Regions from separate parts of the Shewanella sp. Iso12 genome, predicted to be linked through region 2. Evidence: predicted binding sites of a transcription regulator. Region 2 holds the regulator's gene; each other region holds the start of a gene.
The links. The regulator LexA, encoded in region 2, represses DNA repair genes until DNA is damaged. The targets are predictions, from matches to a motif close to TACTGTATNNNNATACAGTA.
Positions count from the first base shown of each region.

Region 1: HCX89_RS09005 (YebG family protein) is a predicted target of LexA. The motif match lies at 3,692-3,711, and genes of this name have one in related genera.
Region 3: recG (ATP-dependent DNA helicase RecG) is a predicted target of LexA. The motif match lies at 3,923-3,942, and genes of this name have one in related genera.

Region 1 covers NZ_JAAUHW010000004.1:49,540-56,548, reverse strand. The annotation lists gene prc (carboxy terminal-processing peptidase) at 1-1,967, opposite strand, end outside; gene proQ (RNA chaperone ProQ) at 1,998-2,657, opposite strand; gene HCX89_RS09010 (GAF domain-containing protein) at 2,921-3,379, opposite strand; gene HCX89_RS09005 (YebG family protein) at 3,393-3,680, opposite strand; gene HCX89_RS09000 (paraquat-inducible protein A) at 3,877-4,524, shown strand; gene HCX89_RS08995 (paraquat-inducible protein A) at 4,514-5,152, shown strand; gene HCX89_RS08990 (PqiB family protein) at 5,130-7,009, shown strand, end outside.
Region 2 covers NZ_JAAUHW010000010.1:42,000-49,008, reverse strand. The annotation lists gene plsB (glycerol-3-phosphate 1-O-acyltransferase PlsB) at 1-1,248, opposite strand, end outside; gene lexA (transcriptional repressor LexA) at 1,515-2,135, shown strand; gene HCX89_RS15940 (cell division inhibitor SulA) at 2,132-2,623, shown strand; partial or broken gene coxB (cytochrome c oxidase subunit II) at 3,113-4,207, shown strand; gene ctaD (cytochrome c oxidase subunit I) at 4,232-5,842, shown strand; gene HCX89_RS15925 (cytochrome c oxidase assembly protein) at 5,844-6,407, shown strand; gene HCX89_RS15920 (cytochrome c oxidase subunit 3) at 6,404-7,009, shown strand, end outside.
Region 3 covers NZ_JAAUHW010000003.1:339,378-346,386, reverse strand. The annotation lists gene HCX89_RS08285 (amino acid permease) at 38-1,330, opposite strand; gene HCX89_RS08280 (hypothetical protein) at 1,846-2,313, shown strand; gene HCX89_RS08275 (nuclear transport factor 2 family protein) at 2,360-2,728, shown strand; gene HCX89_RS08270 (hypothetical protein) at 2,774-3,379, shown strand; gene HCX89_RS08265 (YrhK family protein) at 3,548-3,787, shown strand; gene recG (ATP-dependent DNA helicase RecG) at 3,959-6,034, shown strand; gene HCX89_RS08255 (DUF3014 domain-containing protein) at 6,223-7,009, shown strand, end outside.

The DNA of each region.
Region 1 (7,009 bases), on a different contig from region 2:
TTCTCGTCTTCGGAGACATTTTCATCGTCATCCAGAGACTTCAAGGGTTCGAGACCATGGTCAACCCGACGTTCGTTGAGGCGGGCCAACTGTTTCTGATCGTCCTTATCCCGCTCGGCCAAGCGCTCACTTTCCACCAGAGAAACACTCTTCTCTTTATGGTGTTTCTTGAACTCGCCTATGTCCTGCAGTATATAACCGAACTCGACGTCCTGCTTAATCCGACTCTCGTGGCGTTTCGCAAGATTGCTGACCATCTCTGCGCCGATTTCACCCAAAGGCTGGTACTTGGCTACAGGCACCTTATCCCATGGCAGTGCATTGTCTTCTTCCGCCTCACCATATTCCCCCGGCTCCAACGCACTGGGGAACGGAATATCCGGAGTCACACCTTTCAACTGAGTGCTGCCACCATTAATACGGTAGAACTTGGCTATAGTGTACTGCACATGGCCAACCGGCTTTTCATACAGGTCGTAGATACGGCCAAGGCTCTTGTGCTGCTGCACTGTGCCTTTACCGAAGGTAGACTCACCGATAATCAAGGCGCGGCCATAATCCTGCAGCGCAGCGGCAAAAATTTCCGATGCCGAGGCCGAGTAACGGTCAACCATCACTGTGAGCGGACCGTCATAATAGCTCTTGCCATCGTTGTCACGGTTTTCGCTGATGCGACCGTTGGCGTCACGAATTTGCACCACAGGCCCCTGATCGATAAACAGCCCGGTAAGCAAAGTCGCTTCGGTCAAGGCGCCACCACCGTTACCACGCAGGTCAATAATCACACCTTCAACCTTGGCTTCATTGAGTGTTTGCAACTCCTTGGCCACATCCCGGGATAAGTCCATATAGAAGCCGGGGATCTGGATAACACCAATTTTACGCTGAGCGTAAGGACCGGTTTCCGGCTCGACTATCTTGGAAGTCGCCGCCCTGTCTTCGAGACGAATTTTGTCCCGCACCACAGTCACATTGATGGGTTTGGCATTGGAGCCGCCTTTTTTGGGCAGCACCTGCAGAGTCACCTTGCTACCTTTAGGGCCTTTGATCAGGTCGACTACATCATCCAGACGCCAGCCGATAACATCGACCATCTCCTTGCCTTCCTGACCTACACCGACAATTCTGTCTTCAGGCGCCAGCTTCTCACTCAGCGCAGCAGGACCACCGGCCACCAGACTCTTGATAACTGTGTAGTCATCTTCCATCTGCAATACGGCGCCTATCCCTTCCAGGCTAAGGTTCATCTCCATCTGGAAACGTTCGGCATTACGGGGAGACAGGTAACTGGTGTGCGGTTCGACACTGCGGGCAAAGGCATTCATCAGCCCCTGGAACACGTCTTCACTGTTGGTTTGCTTCAAGCGTTTGATGGCGTTGTTGTAGCGCTTACCCAGCACATCAACAATCTCCGGCCACTCTTTACCGGTCAGCTTGAGGTTGAGGGCATCGTACTTGACCCGCTGACGCCACAGCTCGTTGAGCTCGGCCTCGTCTTTGGGCCAGGCGGCATCTTTACGATCAAAGACATAAGCATCGCCGGCCTGATTAAAGTCCATCTCTTTGTCGAGCAGACTCAAGGCATAGGCAAAACGCTCGTAACGGCGCTGCTGCACCAGATCGTACATCTTGTACGCCGGTTCCAGATCGCCGCTGCGTACCATATCGTCAAACTGATTGGCATAAACCTTAAAACTGTCGATATCGCTCTGCAACAATACATTGCGGCGGTAGTCGAGTTGTTCAAGAAAGCGTTTGAAGATCTGCTGCGAGAAGGCATCATCCAGATCGAATCTGTGATAATGGGAGCGACTGAACAGGCCGGTTATCCGTTTACTGGCAACCTTGTGTTGCGGCTCCTGTTGCAAATGGGGTAACTCGCTGACCGGGACTGCCGGTGAGATAGCCAGCGCCTGGGATCCCATAAAGACACTGGCGATCGATGCAGCAAGAATAAATTTTCGCATCAGCAAGTTACTCCTTTCTATTTGATGATTTTACAGCAGAATATGTTCCACGCGGACCTTAACTGACAGGCCGGAATCCAGTTGGACGTGAACATCTTCTTTATTGATGTCGAGGATCACACCGGCTACCGGTGTCATACCCAATTTGACATTCACTCGCTGTGAAGGTTTCAGCTCTTCCAATACGGCTGGTACCAATTCCACGGCTGGAGCGGCAGGCTTGCTAGGCTTACGGGCCGCCTTTTTATCGCTGCGTGGGCGCTCGTTGCGGGGCTTGTCCCCTTGAGGACGAGGCTTACGCGCAGGCTTGGCTTTTTTGGCTTCACCTTCTTTGGCTGGCTCGGCAGCACGGCGGGCCTTGGCTTTTTCCTGACTCTCTTTCAGCGTCGCCTTGGCATGTTCAATATGCTCTGGGTCCAGTTCGCCGCAAGGGTTACCATCGAGATCCACCCTCTGAGCGCCTTCCTTGATGCACTTCAGATAGCGCCAACTGTTGGTGTAGCGTCTCAGGGCGACCCTAAGTTGGGTCTTACTGACTTTGGAATCATCAGCCAACCTTTCAGCCAAATCCTGAAACAGTCCTATCTTCAGTGGTTTGGTTTCTCCTTCGGCAATAAAGCACAAAGGGAATGTTTCATACAAATACGCCAGAATAGCGTTGGTGTCGGTCAACTTTTCTGTTGATTCCATCATTACTTCCACAGTTAACAGGGGACGTCAGTGGTCAGTTAGGTCTGCTGTACTCACGGCGTCGTTCATCTTCGTTAACCCCTTGGGGGATAACGTACAAATTAGCATGCATTCGGCCATTGCCAAAGGCATTACACAAAACTTAACATTTCAGCCTGATACGGCCAAGCACCACAAACGGTCATTTGGCCCTCAAAGCGGCCGCCTATTATAAGCTGCACGCGCCTTAAAGCGACCACCAATTGTGGCAGATTGTACGGGAATTAACCAAATAAGCACTTTTCCAGACTCTGCACCAGGGTCTCCAGCCCGGTTTGATCCTCTTTATCGAAGCGCGACAGGCTGGGACTGTCGATATCCAGCACGGCAATCAGTTCGCCCTTTTGGTAAACAGGGATCACAATTTCCGAGTTGCTGGCGGCATCACAGGCGATATGTCCGGCAAACTGATGTACATCCTCAACCAACTGAGTCTCGCCCTTGGCGGCCGCGGTGCCACAGACCCCCTTGCCCATTGGAATTCGGGTACAGGCCAGTTTCCCTTGAAAGGGCCCAAGCACCAGTTGCTCACCCTTGAGCAGATAGAAGCCCACCCAATTGATGTCTTCAAGGTGTTCATTCAGCAAAGCTGAGAAATTGGCCATGGCACAAATGACATCGTCTTCACCGGCAAACAGTGCCTGTACCTGACGGTTGAGCGTATCGTAAAACTGAGCTTTCATCTGTATTCCCGGGTTATGCCTTTTCTGGTTCTGTCTTCTTCTTACTGCTCTTGGCGGGGGCCGGTGCTTTTACCGGGGCGCCCTTGAGCAGATTCGCCAGTGTATCTTTATGAGAAGCTAAATAAAAAGCAAGTTTTTCCGCTGTATTATCATCCAGTTCCAATTCACTGGCTTGAATAAAGGGGATTAAGTTATCCGCGATGTCGAGCATCTTATCGTAGGCGTCTGCCTCCTTCTTAGATGTAAATGTCATCTTCTCAACCCCTTCTCTGACCACAACGTACTGAGTTATAACGGCCATGACCTTCCTCACACTGTTTAAATATACAGTACATAGAGTGACATAAAATGCGCTATAGATGCAAGAGACGCGCTCTTTCTGATAGTATTTGCGAGTTTGTTTTGTCGATTAACTCCAATGGACCCACGCGCAACGCAGTTAGTGTGTTGACGACTAAGTTTGGGTCACCATGGCCAGAACAGGACATATCCAGCATTTGAAAGCTTATACTCCAAGCGACAACAAACCGGACTGCAGCATAGTGCTCTGTCGCGCCTGTGATTTGGCTGTGAGTAAACGCGCCTTGCCCTCCGGTGTCAGAGCGCTTTGTCCCAGATGCCATACAGCGCTTTATGATGCGCCCTATTGTTCTATCAATGGCATGCTGGCGTTATGTATCAGTGCCCTGCTGTTTTATCTGCCCGCCATGCTGCTGCCAGTATTGGAAATGCACTTTCTCGGCAGTGTCAGAACCACGACCGCATACCAAGGTGCCCTGGCGGTAATTGACCAAGGTTATTGGATAGTGGGAATTGCCGTATTGGTGGCGGCGGTAATAGCCCCAGGAGTACTCAATCTGTCGATTTTTGTTCAGGTACTGATCATCAAGACAGGTCTGGTGCAGCATCACTTCTGGCGAGGGGTTCTCACCTGGCTGCTCAAGAAGCAAGGCCTGCTGTCGCAAATGACCATGCTGGAAATTTATGTGATCAGTTTCCTGGTTTCCGCCTTTCAGTTGTCCGACTTCTCCGATGTTTACTTTGGCATGGGAACCTTTTGTTTTACCATGCTGTTTTTGGTGACTCTCTTCCTGCAGCGCGAATATAACCTGGAGCATATGTGGAGTTTTCTCGATGAAAGCTAGAAAGCAGATCCAGGGCAAAGACATGGGCCTGTGCACCTGCCCTGCCTGCAAGAAACTCAACCTGATAGAGGATGAGTACTGCAGCCGCTGCCAAAACCCACTCAGGCTAAGGGACGAAACCAGTCTGCAAAAAAGCTGGGCCTTGCTGATCACTGCAGCCATCTTGTTGATCCCAGCCAACATCTATCCCATTACCATGCTCACCAAACAGGGCAAGGTCACCTACGACACCATTTTTTCCGGCATCACCCATCTGGTACAGTCGGACATGTTACCCATCGCCATCATAGTCTTTACCGCCAGTATTCTGGTGCCCTGGCTGAAGATTATCGGCCTGGCTTTCTATCTGACGGCGATCAGTTTCAACCTGCCTATCCCCAAACGGCCACTGATGGCCGGGTTTCATATCATAGAATGGATTGGACGCTGGTCTATGCTGGATCTGTTTGTCATATCCATTACCGTTGCCCTGGTTAATATGGGGCAATTGCTGGACGCCAAGCCGGCGCCGGCAGCAACTGCGTTTGCCTTGGTCATCCTCTTTACCCAACTTGCGGCCAAGGTGTTGGACACACGTTTACTTTGGGATCAACTGGACACAGAAGATGACGCAAATCGAAAAGCCTAAAATAGTCAAAAAGAAGCTTTTTTCCCCCATCTGGCTGTTACCTATAGTGGCGTTGGCCTTGGGCGCTTGGCTGGGGCTGAAGAGCATCAAGGAATCCGGCATTGAGGTGCGGATCCACTTCCCCAGTGCCAGTGGTATGGATGTAGGCAAGACACTGGTGCGCTATCAGGGCCTGACCGTCGGCAAGGTGGTGGATATCTCCATCGATGAAGAGCTGCAGGGCGTTAACGTCGATGTATTGATGGACTACCGCGCCGAGCCTTTCCTCAGGGATGAAACCAAGTTCTGGCTGGTGACCCCCAAGGCATCCATCACAGGTGTCGAAGGTTTGGATGCCTTGTTCTCGGGAAACTATATAGGTATTCAACCCGGAGACGGCGATTCACGTTACAGCTACGAGGCCGAGCGCTCTGCCCCGGCCGTGCTGCCCAGTAATGATGGCTTAGTGGTTGAACTGAGCGCCGATCGCCTCGGCTCACTGGATGTGGGCTCTCCGGTATTCTATCGCCAGGTACCGGTTGGCAGTGTGGTCAGCTATCGACTCGACAACAGTGACAAGCTGCAGCTGAGTGCCTTTATTCAGGAGCAATATGCCTATCTGGTCAAGAAAGATTCCCGCTTTTGGAATGTCTCCGGCATAGAGATCAACGCCTCACTTTCCGGCGTTAAGGTCAGCGCAGAGAGCCTGGCGGCGATACTCGCCGGCGGCATCAACTTTGATTCCCCCGAAAGCTCAAAGAACGCAGTAAACGGCGATAGTTTCACCCTATATGACAATGAAACAGAAGCCAGTGGCGGCGCCAGCTTTATTCTGTCGGCAAAAAACGCCGATGGCCTCAACAAGGGCAGCCCCATTCTCTACCGCGGTTTGCCTATAGGGGAAATCGAAGAAATAGTGCTGGCCGATGACGGCGTGGCGCTGCATGCCCGCCTGGACGCCCCCTACTCGAGTCTTTTGACCGGCACGGCGCAGTTTTGGCGTGAAGGCGCCGAGCTGTCACTGTCCGGCATAAAACACCCGGGCCGATTGCTGAGCGGCGATGCCATCGCCTTTCTCCCGGGTACGGGCGAGGCCCAAACCCGTTACGCCTTGGCCGAGCAGGCGCCAGATCTCAGCAAGGCCAAGGCGCTAAAGATAACGCTTAGAGCCGATGAAAACCCCGGCATCAGCCCAGATGCCGAGCTGAGGTACAAGAAGATCGCCATAGGCAAGGTCACTTCAGTTGCCCTGAGTCAGGACTTTAACTCGGTAGAATACCAGGCCGAGGTGTTGCCCGAGTTTGCCTCGTTGCTGACCCAAGGCAGTGACTTCATCGCCGAAGCCGCGCTGGACTTCAACGCCTCACTGGACGGAGTCAGCCTCAAGAGCGGCGATTTTACGACCCTGACCAAGGGCAGTGTCAGCTTAAGACGCGGCCAAAGCCGCAAGGGCGCCGATCTTTCCAAGCCGTTGCCGCTGTTTGCCTCGAGTGCCGAGGCCGGCCACTATTACCAAGGCATGGAGCAGCTCAACTGGCAGCTCTACAGCGATGATGGCGCCGACTTGAGCCCAGGCGCACCTGTCTACTACAAGAAGATGCAGATAGGACAGGTGAAACAGGTCAGCTGGCAGAGCCAGGATGACAGATTTGCCATTGCGCTCGCCATAGACCATACCTTTGCGCCCCTGCTCAAACCCAATGCCGTGTTTTGGCGCAACCAGGCGGTGTCAATCGATGCCGGGCTTTCGGGAGTCAAGCTGGATGTCGCGCCGCTGGCCGGTGCCATCAAGGGCAGTATCAGTTTGGGCTTTTTGGAGCAAGGCGAGCCCAACAATAAGCAGCTTTATGCTTCCGAGTCACTGGCGCGCAATCAAGC
Region 2 (7,009 bases):
AATGCCTCGCAGCACAGAGTTGACTGTCATCGCCAGCATTCCTGTCTTGGGTGACAACAGCCGCCCGGTACGGGAGCGGCCACCTTCGGTGAAGTATTCAACCGAATAGCCTTTGGCAAACAGCTGATCCAGATACTCGCGGAACACAGCGGTATAGAGCTTGTTACCGTTGAAGCTGCGGCGGATGAAGAAAGCACCACCACGGCGGAACATGGGCCCGGCGGGCCAGAAGTTCAAGTTGATACCGGCGGCTATGTGGGGCGGAACCATACCCTGAAAATAGAGAATATAGGAGAGCAGCAGGTAATCCATATGACTGCGGTGGCAAGGCACATAAACTATCTCATGGCCATCGTGGTGCAGCTGGCGTATCTGCTCGGCGCCCTTGATGTTGATCCCCTTGTAGAGCTTGTTCCACAACCAGGTGAGGATCCGCTCGGCAATACGCACCAGGCTGTCTGAATAGTGGGCGGCAATCTCATCGAGATATTCTTCCGCCATCTCCCGGGCTCTGGCCTCGGGGATCTTCTTGGCAGCGGCCTCTTCTTTAATCGCCTTTTTCAGCGTTTCCGAGCGCAGCAACTCATTGAACAGAGCCTGACGGTTGGGCAGCACGGGTCCTGTCATCACCTTGCGTTGCCGGCGGAAATGTACCCTGGCCACCCGTGACAACTTATGGGCAATAGCCTTGTCGGTCCCATGTTCATCGGCCATCAGCCGCAACGACACGGCATTGGAAAACTGCACAAAGTTGTCGCGCCCCAGAAACAGGATCATCAGAAACTTGCGCAGCCAAGTGGGATTTTCCCGCTCAAATACGGCGGCACGCATGCTGTCATCTTCCTTACCAGGAGTGCGGCCCCAATAGAGGCTCACTGGCACCAATTGAATATCCAGTTGTGGATTGGCCTGATGCAGGTTCAGCAGAGAAGTGAAACAGCTGAGAAATGGCTTGTTGCTCTTGCGCTTGCCGAATAGGGGCTTGGCTCCTTCCAGGCAGACGACTCGGGGAACGGTAATATCATCAACCTTGAGTGCCTCATAAGGACAAGGCAAACCAAACTTACGGGTGACTTCCGCCAATGCCGCAATATCACTGACAGATTCCGTCTTCATTACATAGGCCATCGGCTTAGCCGGATCCAGGTTCAAATCGGCGAAAGGATCCTGAGGCACCACAGTGGTATGCACCAGCTTGCTTTGGAGCCAGCGAAGAGATTTAAACCAGAATGAATCTTGTTTGGACATGTTTTTTTCAGTGTCTGAGCCACAATCAATAGCCCAATAGAATACCAGAATTTCCTGAACCTTAGCTAGGGAAGGTGCGAACCGGCCCCGGCAGTTCCTCTGGCCAATGCCTTGAACTCCCCATGCTGCATGGGCCAAGCCGTTAAAACCAAAGCACCGAATGGCTTACTTAGCCACTCCCTAAAAGTTTCAGTTTTGGTTAATACTTGCACTGATAAAAATACTGTATATACTAACAGGTACTGTATGAAAAAACAGGAATCACCATGAGACCACTGACACCGCGCCAGGCACAGATTCTGGAACTGATTAAACGCAATATAGCCGACACCGGCATGCCGCCAACCCGGGCCGAAATTGCCACCCGGCTGGGCTTCAAGAGCGCCAATGCCGCCGAGGAACACCTCAAGGCATTGGCCAAGAAAGGCTGTATTGAGATCATGCCAGGCACCTCTCGTGGTATTCGCCTGCCTCATGATGAACAAGCGGAGTCAGAAACAGGCTTGCCCCTGATTGGTCAGGTTGCCGCCGGTGAACCCATACTGGCTCAGGAACACGTTGAGCAGTATTACCAGGTCGACCCTGGCATGTTCCACCCCAATGCCGACTTTCTGCTACGGGTACGCGGCGACAGCATGAAGAACATAGGTATTCTCGAAGGTGATCTCCTGGCGGTTCACAAGGTACAGGAAGCCCGTAACGGTCAAGTCGTGGTGGCCAGGGTTGAAGACGATGTAACTGTGAAACGCTTTGAAAAGAAAGGTAATGTGGTTTATCTACATGCCGAGAACGAGGCTTACTCCCCAATAAAAGTCGACCTGACTTTCCAGCCATTGACCATTGAAGGACTGGCGGTAGGGATAATACGCAATGGAGACTGGCTATGAGCATAATGACTGGCAACGCCCCAAGACACCCAGGCCTGTGGACAGACACCGGTATTGCCGGCAATCAGCCTTGGCAACATACCGGTATCTCCAGCTTGGCCAGCCATAGCCAGGGACGTCAGGAATTATTGCGCCTCTGCCCTCAATTGGCGCAATTGAGTCAACAGGGACGCTGGATAGTCTTGATTAACGCCCCGGCCAGCATAGGTTACAAAGAAACCTTAGCAAGGGCCGGTGTCAGAATGGATAGAGTACTCTTGGTGCGCACCAAGGATGAAGTAGAAGCCTTGTGGGCAACGGAAAGAGCCCTGACCAACGGCACCTCCAGTGCAGTGATCAGTTGGATAGACAGCCTGGATGCCCGTGATAACCGCCGATTGCAGCTGGTCGCCCGTAACGCCAGAGCCATGGGCATAGTGTTGGAAACGGGACAGCAGGCGAAAGAGGTGGATAACCACCTCAACGAACTTACCCACTCCATCCATTGATTGTGTTTAAAGGCCATCCCTGGGATGGCCTTTTTTCTGTGCCTTTTTGGTGCAATGCCTTCCCCTGTCAATCGGCGGCAAACCGCGCAGCTCTGCTACTCACACAGAATTCACCTCTGGATTAACAGACGCTTTTTTTTCATATAGTTAGAAAACATCGTGATCTTGATCAATATTTAATCTACAAGTAATGTAAGAACAACGATTGTGTTATCTCCATGCAATTCGTCGTAGGTTGACCGCCCCATTTCGATTCATAGCGAGTGGTGCCGTCGCCGGAAATGCTGAGTATATTCAGCGGTAAGTGCAACAGTGGTCACCACCTGTATACCTAGAGCTAAGTGAAACCGCCGCCGCACTTTGAAGTCATCGTTGCTTTTTTGGGAACTGAAGAGTTTGCATAGAGCAAAGACTTACTGTGTGACTCTTCTTTGTAGTTGCGAATGCAATTGACAGAGGAGATGTCTTGTGAAGCAATGGCTGTGTGTTTTGCTGACCTTGTTGTGCGTCAGCTTGTTGTCTCCAGGCGCTCAGGCAGATATGCCCTTGAATATGACTCAAGGGGTAACTGAGATCAGTGGCAAGGTGTATCACCTGCACATGATCATTCTTTATATCTGTTGCGCCATAGGTTTGGTCGTATTCGGCGTGATGATCTACGCCATGATCAACCATAGGAAGTCCAAAGGGGCAGTCGCGTCCCAATTCCATGAAAGTACCAAGGTAGAAATTGCCTGGACGCTTATCCCCTTTTTAATCCTGATCCTGATGGCAATCCCCGCAACCAAAACGCTGATTGCCATGGAAGATCCCAGTGATGCCGACCTGACGGTCAAGATCACCGGCTCGCAATGGAAATGGCACTACAGCTATTTCGGCGAAGACATCGACTTCTTCAGCATATTGGCAACGCCGAGATCCCAGATAGAAGGCCAGGAAGCCAAGGGCGAGCACTACTTACTTGAAGTCGACAAGCCTTTGGTATTGCCCATCAATCGCAAAGTCCGATTCCTGATGACCTCAGATGATGTGATCCACTCCTGGTGGGTGCCCGCCTTTGCCGTCAAAAAAGACGCCAATCCCGGTTTTATTAACGAAGCCTGGACCCGGGTGGACAAACCGGGGATCTACCGCGGCCAATGTGCCGAGCTTTGCGGTAAAGACCACGGCTTTATGCCGATTGTGGTGAAGGTACTGGCAGAAGATGAGTTTGACGCCTGGATGGCGGAACAGAAACAAGCCGCGGCTACGGCCGCCGAAGAAGCTCAGGCGGCCCTCAGTGAGACCATGAGCCATGATGAGGCCATGGCGCTTGGCGAACAGATCTATATGGCGCGTTGCGCCGCCTGTCATCAGCCCAACGGCGCCGGACTTCAAGGGGTGTTCCCGGCGCTCAAGGGCAGTGCTATTGCCATAGGCCCAATCGCTGCCCATCTGGACATAGTGATCCATGGCAAGACAGGCACCGCCATGCAGGCCTTCGGCAAACAGATAACCGCCAAGGAACTGGCTGCTGTGGTGACCTATGAGCGTAATGCCTGGGGCAATAATACAGGCGACACTGTGCAAGCCGCCGACGTCAATAACCACGGGCAGTAGGGGGAGAAGATGAACTCATTCAGTCAAGATGCCGAAGCCGGCGTTCAGGAAATCGCTGAACAGGAACACCAGCATCATCACGCCCCCAAGGGGATCATGCGCTGGTTGCTGACCACCAACCATAAAGACATAGGCACACTCTATCTCTGGTTCAGCTTCATCATGTTCCTGATAGGGGGCGCCATGGCCATGGTGATCCGTGCTGAGCTATTCCAGCCCGGATTGCAACTGGTCGAACCCAACTTCTTTAACCAAATGACCACAGTTCATGGCCTTATCATGGTTTTTGGCGCCGTGATGCCGGCCTTTACCGGTCTGGCCAACTGGTTGATCCCCATGATGATAGGTGCGCCGGATATGGCGCTGCCGAGGATGAACAACTGGAGCTTCTGGATTTTGCCCTTCGCCTTCCTGATCCTGCTTAGCTCATTGTTTATGGAAGGTGGCGGCCCCAATTTTGGCTGGACCTTCTATGCCCCATTGTCGACAACTTATAGCGCCGACAGTACAGCCTTGTTTGTTTTTTCAATACATATCATGGGGATAAGCTCAATTATGGGGGCTATCAACGTGATAGTCACCATAGTGAATCTGCGCGCACCTGGCATGAACTGGATGAAGCTGCCCCTGTTCGTCTGGACCTGGCTTATCACCGCCTTCCTTCTGATAGCCGTTATGCCGGTATTAGCCGGGGCTGTGACCATGGTACTCACAGACAAATTCTTCGGCACCAGCTTCTTCGATGCCGCCGGCGGCGGAGATCCTGTGATGTTCCAGCATATTTTCTGGTTCTTCGGCCACCCCGAGGTGTACATAATGATATTGCCGTCATTCGGCATCATCTCGGCCATCATTCCGGCATTCAGTCGCAAGCCTTTGTTTGGCTACGCCTCAATGGTCTACGCCACCGCCAGCATCGCGATCCTCTCCTTCCTGGTGTGGGCACATCACATGTTCACCACAGGTATGCCTGTCTTTGCCGAACTCTTCTTTATGTACTGCACCATGCTGATTGCCGTGCCAACCGGGGTCAAGGTATTCAACTGGGTTGCCACCATGTGGCGGGGATCCATCAGCTTTGAAGCCCCTATGATGTTCGCTTGTGCCTTTATTATTCTCTTCACCATAGGCGGCTTCTCCGGCCTGATGTTGGCAATCACCCCAGCCGACTTCCAATACCATGACACTTACTTTGTGGTTGCCCATTTTCATTATGTGCTGGTCACCGGCGCCATCTTCTCCATCATGGCCGCCGCCTATTACTGGCTACCCAAGTGGACCGGGCATATGTACAGCGAGACCTTGGCCAAGTGGCATTTCTGGTGCTCGGTCATTTCGGTCAATGTGTTGTTCTTCCCGATGCATTTCCTCGGGCTGGCCGGTATGCCCAGACGCATCCCCGACTACTCGGTGCAGTTTGCCGATGTCAATCAGATTGTCTCCATTGGCGGTTTTGCCTTTGGCCTGTCACAGCTGATATTTCTGGTACTGGTGATCAAGTGTATTCGTGGTGGCGCCCAGGCTCCGGCCAAACCTTGGGAAGGAGCCCAGGGGCTTGAGTGGACACTCCCAAGTCCGGCGCCTTATCACACCTTCAGCACTCCGCCGGAGATTAAGTGATATGACAGACTCCCGCCCCGACAACCGTAAACTGGTACGCCTGCTGCTGCTTGGCGCCGTAGCCATGTTCGGCTTCGGCTTTGCCCTGGTGCCGCTCTATGACGTGCTTTGTCAGCAGTTGGGGATCAATGGCAAGACCAACACCAGCGCCGCCACTTATAGTGCCCAAGTGGATAACAGCCGCTTGGTCACTGTGGAGTTTATCTCTCAGGTGGCCAAGGGAATGCCGTGGGAGTTCAAGCCGGAAGTGACCCGTATCAAGGTGCATCCCGGCCAGTTGACCCATACCCGCTTTCTGGCCCGCAACCTGTCACACCAATACAAGATAGGTCAGGCAATCCCTTCCGTTTCACCGGGACAAGGCGCCGCCTACTTCAATAAAACCGAGTGCTTCTGTTTCAATCAGCAGCCGCTGGCTGCCGATGCCAGTGCCGAGCTGCCGCTGGTGTTTTACGTGGATCCGGACCTGCCGGACTCCATCAGCACTCTGACCCTCTCTTACACCCTCTATGACATCACGGATAGACAGATATCCGATGCCCTGGAGCAAGGAGCAGCGAAATGACCAGTAAACATGAACACTATTATGTTCCGGCTCAAAGCGCCTGGCCGATTGTCGGCGCATTGGGGCTTTTCCTTATCGCCTATGGTGCCGGTACTTATGTATCCCAGCTCAAGTCTGACGGTGGCCACGGCAGTTACGTACTGCTGGCAGGAATTGCCGTCATTCTGTTCATGCTGATTGGCTGGTTCAGAAACGTGATCCATGAATCCATGAGTGGTCTCTATTCGCCACAGATGGACAGGTCATTTCGTCAGGGAATGAGTTGGTTCATCTTCTCTGAGGTGATGTTCTTTGCGGCCTTTTTCGGCGCCCTCTTCTATGCCCGTATGGTGGCCGTGCCTTGGTTGGGTGGCGCATCCAACAATGCCATGACCAACGAAGTGCTCTGGCCTGGATTCAGCGCAGGCTGGCCCTTACTGAAAACCCCGGACGGCACTGAAACCCAAGCCATGGGTTGGAATGGTTTACCTCTTTTCAACACCATTATTCTACTCACCTCCTCTATTACCCTGCACTTTGCCCACCTGGGGTTAGAGAAAGGCAAACGCACCGCCTTAACCCTCTGGCTTGGACTCACCATCTTGCTGGGACTGGCCTTTCTA
Region 3 (7,009 bases), on a different contig from region 2:
AGGAACTCCAACCTGCTCAAGGCCTTACGACAAGGCTTCAGCTGAATGTCAGCAAGGGGGACAGACACAGCAAGATGCCGGTCGCGATAACTATGTAGAGAGACAAGCCCTTATATTTATGCAGCGCAGGCACCCGATAGACCAGGTAAGCCGGGATCAAACATCCCACCAGGCCGAAGATCGGGCTGCTGATGCTGGTAAAGCTGAGCACAGGCGCATTGAAACAGATGGCGCCCCAGGCAAGCAGTATGGTGAACAAAATAATGCCGCGATTGACGTACTTGGTATTGATCTTCTCTTCCGCAGTGGTGCGCCTCAGCAAGTTCATGGTCAGGCCATAACAGGCTTCACGAAACCCCATGTAAACCGCAAAGAAGGCTGTCATAACGGCAAAAATATTCAGGATCAGGCTGAACAGCTTGATGGTGTCTCCGGGGATACCCTGAGCCACCATGGCCAAGGCGGAGATATTCTCATCGTAGGCTTTTAGCGCCTGGTCATGCCCCATGGCCAGGCTGAAAGACACGGCATAGAAAAATACCACCACAAAAAGTATGCCGAAGGCCAACTTCATCGCTCTCTGAGCCTTGTAGCGCGCCACCTCTATCGACTTTTCCCTGGCGCGATAGGAGATCACCAGAGGGCTCAGGTTGGTCACAAACAGAATCGATGACAGGGTAAATGGCAGCATGACAATAGTGTCTTTGAAGCCACTCTGGGGAGTGGGAACCGCACCTATGTTATTCAGATCCCACTGCTCTATCATCATGAAACCCAGTATCGCAATCACACTCAATTTGGTGAGTACCATAAAGGATGAAACCTTGAATAGCAGCGCCTCGCCTCTGGATGCCAGACTCACCAGGATGCAAACCAGTGCCAACCCGTAGAAGGGATTATCGGACAACAGCTGTTTGGTGAGGCCAAAACTCTGCAGGAAAGAAGCGCTGTCATTGGTAATTGCGGTCGAATAAACCAATACCCAAATCACCAACATCAAGAAATAGAGCACACCCAGTAATATTCCCCAGTTTTTCCCCAGATAACCGGAAATCACATCCGGATAATCCCGGCATTTGGGAGATTCCACCAAGGTATTAATAAATAGTTTCTGAAACATATACATGGCTGGATAGCCAATAATGGCCGATAGCAGGAATACCCAAAGTCCCATCAAGCCTATTTGAATGGGCAGAAATACTATCCCCGCGCCAATGGCCATGCCTATACTCATGACCACCCAGCCCCAGTCCGTGCTGTCGAAGCGGGTTGCCGCCTTCCACTGTGCCGAGCCCCTGGTGATTTCTACTGCCGATATTGCTGCTGTCATTACGCCCCCTGGTTCAATTATTTTTTATTTATTTTTTGAACCATTTAATATTCAAGGAATATAAATTCCTAATGTATTTTCATTAATCTCAATGAGTTAAATATGGGGCCAAACCTGTATGATTATTGTAAATAGATAAAGTCTACCTCGGCAGATGTATAGACTAAGTTAAGCCAAATACGGCTCAAATATTGAAGCCGATCTGCTTTAGCAAACATTCCGGCGAAATTTGTATTGCCAATCCAATCGATCAATATGAAATTGGCCGTCCGCAGATGAACTATCTTTCACACTTCCAGCATCCAATGAATATATTTTCATCATAAGTGCATAGAAGTTAATTTATATGAGTTTACCCAAACACTGCGAATACGGATAAAAAGAGTGCCTGTAGCTGGTTTTCGGGTTCACCGCCGAGGCTAAAAGCTTTACCATGACTCGGCGACCAGCAAAGGCTTGTTGTTTGGACGAGAAGAATCAGGGATCCAGTTAGCCCAAGTTAAGGAGAACAATCAATGCGTTGCAGACATTGCGGCTCAGACAATATCAGACACTTCAAAGCCATTCATGCCGAAGGCACAACAGAAGTTTCAGTCAGCGCCTCGGCCAAACCCATGTGGAACAACCAGCCCTTCTCTGTGCATGGAAAACAAAAACTCAAGGGTGGCGCCCAACTGCAAACCGAACTGGCCAAGCGCTGCTCGCCGCCATCTGACCCTCAGCCCTTGGTGCTATTTCTGGCGGCTTTCCCCGGACTACTCTTGGGCGGCTACCTGGGGTTTCAGGCAGGCAGCAACTGGAGCAGTTTTTGGCTGGGAGTGCTGTGCTTTTTTGTCTCCTGTTTTACTCTGATCCTGAGCGCCGATTGGCTGTGGAAAAACTACTTGGGAGGGCGAAAGTCGATGCAGCAATACCAGGCGGCACTGAATCAATGGCAGAACTCCTGGTACTGTGGCAAGTGTGCCAAAGTCAGTATTTTTTAAACCTTCTTGCCTCTTTGCCGTCACTCATCAGGCCTTGGGAATAACCATGAATCACATCTCAGACATTCAGCAACTGGAAAGCCAACTGCGTAGTGCCATGTTGAATTCGGATATCAATTTGCTGGATAGACTGCTCTCGCCTCAACTGATATTCACCAATCACCTGGGGCAAGTGCTCGGCAAAGCAGAGGATCTGCATGCCCACAGCTCAGGCCTGCTCAATATCACTCGGATAGACACCCTGGCCGAAGAGATACGGCTGCATCAGGGGACTGCGATAGTGTCGGCGGAGGTGAATATTCAAGGCAGCTATGCCAAAGCGCCGACCAACGGTCGTTTTCGCTTTACCCGGGTTTGGCTGCACAGGACAAGCGGCTGGCAACTGATAGCGGCTCACTCGAGCCTGCTGGTTTGAGCACTGGGTTTTACGACGAACTACTGATTTCATGGTGACCATTTTATGACCAAAAACCCACAGCAGACCAGGCTATGCCAATATCAGCAGCATATGCTTATGACAGAGCTCGAGGCTGAGCCAGGCAAGTTGAAACTCGTCTGGCGCAGCAGGCAAACGCAACTGAAATACGCGCTTTGGGGACTACTGGCGATGCTTGCCGGAATTCTGGGAGTACTGGTGTTGGACCCCGCCAGACAGGACACTTGGTTTACGGCTGCCATCATAGCTATAGTGCTGGGGCTCAGCGGCATCATCATGGGCCTGAACCTCTACCGCCTGCTCAAACCCGTTACTCTGGATCTGCAACAGGGCTGCTTCTTCCGGGGCGGAAAAAGCAAGCCTCTCAGTCAACTCTGCCGCATAGAGGTGCAACGCAATACCTATAACGAAAGATTCAGAAGTCACATGCTTGAACACCTGACTGACGAAGAGCTCATAAGTGTCAGCGTGGTACTCTGTTTTGCTGAGCGTGAGCGACTCGGTTTTGGCCTGTTCAAACCTCAAAAGCAGGCCACAGACAAGGCCAGAGCCTACGCACAAACACTCGCCGAACTGATAGGCTTTAACGGCGAAATAACAGTTACCCAGGGTTCAGGCCTGGGCCGTTAAGTTACGCTACTCTTTAGCCAAGCGTGACAAACCAAAGGGGCCAGCTGTTAACTTAATCCAATGATTATGTTGATATATTTATTTGCATTAAAACAGAGAATTAGATTTGCACCTTGAAGGTGGCAGCGTTAAGGTATCGCGGCAAATCATAACTACCAAGAAGGAACCATGATCGACAGTAAGCAGCGATATTTTGCCAAGCAAGATATCAAAGCCCCCGCCCCCCCTCTTCCCAAACACGCCTTGTTCAATACCCTAAGCGACCTGATAGTCGCGTTCTGTTTTCTACTGGGCAGCTTCTTTTTTCTCACAGATGTTCACACTCTTATCGGCGCCTGGCTGTTTGTAATAGGCAGTGTTCAGCTACTGATAAAGCCCTTGGTCACCCTGCTCAACTGGTGGCGCTGACAGATTAATCTGCCACCAATATATCAGGGCTTTTGCCATACACTCGCCCCCCAGGCAGAAGCCCTGCCACCATTGCGCCACACTTTACCCAGCCGATAAACGCAACGCATTGCCAAGGGCTATTTCTCTGATAGTATATGTATAAATTCACAGTAATCCGGTGCTAAAGGTTTGCAGAGACTGGATCTTATTGCTATCACCGAGCTCAAGGGCGTAGCCGCTAAAATGGCTGAGAAACTGCACAAGCTCGGAATCAACACGGTACAGGATCTGCTGTTCCACCTGCCGCTGCGCTACGAAGACAGAACCCGCATCTACCCCATAGCCAGCCTTACTCCCGGCAGCTACGGCACCATAGAAGCCGAAATTCAGTCCAGCCAGATCATCAATGGCCGCAAGCGTATGTTGATCTGCAATGTCCGTGATGACAGCGGCAACATGACCCTGAGGTTCTTCAATTTCTCAGCCGCCCAGCGCAATGCCATGCAACAAGGTCTGACCATTAGAGCCTACGGCGAAGTGCGCCGAGGTAACCACCAGGCCGAGATCATTCATCCGGATTACAAGATACTCAAAGGCGACGAACCGCCCAACCTCAGTGAAACCCTGACGCCCATCTATCCCACCACTGAAGGGCTCAAGCAGGCCAGTTGGATGAAATTGACCGAGCAGGCTCTAAACCTGCTGCAGGAGGACGGACTGCAGGAGTTGCTACCCGAGGCGCTGCGCCCCAATCAGCAAAGCCTGGCTCAGGCGGTGCGCACCCTGCATAGGCCCCCGGCGGATGTCGATATCTACCGTCTGGAACAGGGGCAACACCCGGCGCAGCAACGCCTGGTGCAGGAAGAACTGCTGGCGCATAACCTGTCTATGCTCAAGCTCAGAGAGCGCAGTAATCATGACAAAGCCGTGCCTTTGCCCGCCACCGGCGCTTTACTCAATCCCTTCCTCGCCGCCTTGCCCTTTAAACCTACGGGGGCGCAGCAGCGAGTGGTGGCAGATATCGGCCGCGATATTGAAAAGCCGCAACCCATGATGCGCCTGGTTCAGGGCGATGTTGGCTCGGGCAAGACCCTGGTGGCGGCCATGGCCGCACTGCAGGCGATAGAAAACGGTTATCAGGTGGCCATGATGGCGCCCACAGAGCTGTTGGCCGAGCAACATGCAATTAATTTCAGTCAATGGCTGGAGCCATTGGGGCTCAAAGTCGGCTGGCTGGCGGGCAAGCTCAAGGGCAAGGCCAGGGCCCAGTCGCTGGAGGATATCGCCTCCGGCAGTGCCCACATGGTGATAGGTACCCACGCCATCTTTCAAGAGCAGGTACAGTTTCACAAGCTGGCGTTGATCATCATAGATGAGCAACACAGATTCGGCGTACATCAGCGCCTGGGGCTGAGAGAGAAAGGCATCAGCCAGGGTTTTCATCCCCACCAGCTGATCATGACGGCGACCCCTATTCCCCGCACCCTGGCGATGACAGCCTATGCGGACCTGGATACCTCCATCATCGACGAGTTACCGCCGGGGCGCACCCCGGTCACCACAGTGGCCATCAGTGACAGTCGGCGTCAGGAGGTGATCGATAGGGTACGTCAGGCGGCGCTCAATGACGGTCGCCAGGCCTACTGGGTCTGCACCCTTATCGAGGAATCCGAAGTGCTCGAATGCCAGGCAGCCGAAGACACCTGCGAAGAACTGCGTGCCGCCCTGCCGGAGCTGAGCATAGGCCTGGTACATGGCCGTATGAAGAGCGCCGAAAAACAACAAGTCATGGACAGCTTCAAACGCGGCGACCTCAAGTTGTTGGTGGCCACCACCGTCATTGAAGTGGGGGTCGATGTGCCCAACGCCAGTCTGATGATCATCGAAAACCCGGAACGGCTCGGGCTGGCACAGCTGCACCAGTTGCGCGGCCGGGTCGGTCGCGGCGCCGTGGCCAGCCACTGCGTCCTGCTGTATAAGGCACCGCTGTCACACACGGCTACCAAACGGCTTGGAGTATTGCGTCAGAGCAACGACGGCTTTGTCATTGCCCAAAAAGATCTGGAGATCCGTGGCCCGGGTGAAGTGTTGGGCACCCGCCAGACAGGTATAGCCGATATGAAGGTGGCCGATCTGGTACGGGATCAGGCGCTTATTCCCCACATCCAGAAACTGGCTCGCCACGTGATGAGCCAGGCACCGGAGAATGTCGATGCCATCATTCAGCGTTGGCTGGGCGACCGGCAGCAGTATGTTCAGGCCTAGTGCGCTAAAAAGGTCACAAAGTTGCCGAGAGTTCAGCCGGGATTCAAGTCAATCACCACAGGATCTGCTCTACTGGCAATATTTCACAAATAAATCCTGCTGCCAGGCGGCCGAACGCTGGACAAGATGGCCAATATTTGCAGAATGGGAGAGGCGCTGCCTCACAGGTATCAATGAAAGGAAATCCAATGCAAGTCAATCAAGAAGATAGAATCGCGCCGCAGGAAAAGTCCTCTGGCAACAGTGGCATTGCTATCATCCTATTGGTGTTGGTATTGCTGATTGCAGGAGGAGCCTACTACTATTTCAGCGGCGAACAAGAGCCGCAGCAAGCAGCAGAGCCCACCCAGGTTGAACTCCCCGAACCCGCTCCCAGCGAACCGCTGCAAACCCAAGTCCAGGTGCCTGAACCTGAAACCGTACCCGAGCCAGAACCTGAAGTGGTTCAGCCCGAAGTCGAGCCGGAACAACCTCTGCCTTCACTGGCCGAAAGTGATGAATATGTTCATGAAAAGGCCGTGGCAATGGCTGATGGCATGAAGATAGAGCCACTGCTGGTTGAACAAGATCTGGTACGCCAGTTCGTGGTGTTTGTCGATAATCTGGCCCAAGGCGAACTGGCCCGTAAAACCAGTCCGATGAAAGGCCCGAGCGACACCTTCACAGTATCTGAAATCTCCAACAAGACCTATCTGGATCCGGATAGCTACCACAGATACGACCTTTACGCCGACTTCCTCACCGGCCTCAACGACGAGCAGTTGCTCAACACCTATCGTCAGTTGTCGCCGCTGCTGGAGCAGGCCTTCGATGAGCTGGGTTACCCCAACCTCAAATTCGATGAGCGGATGCAACAAGCCATCAAGGTGCTGTTGGCAACCCCAGTGATAGAAGATCCTATCGAGCTGTACGCCATCAGCGTGAACTACAAGTTTGTCGATCCCAAACTGGAAGCCCTGCCCAACGCGCAGAAAA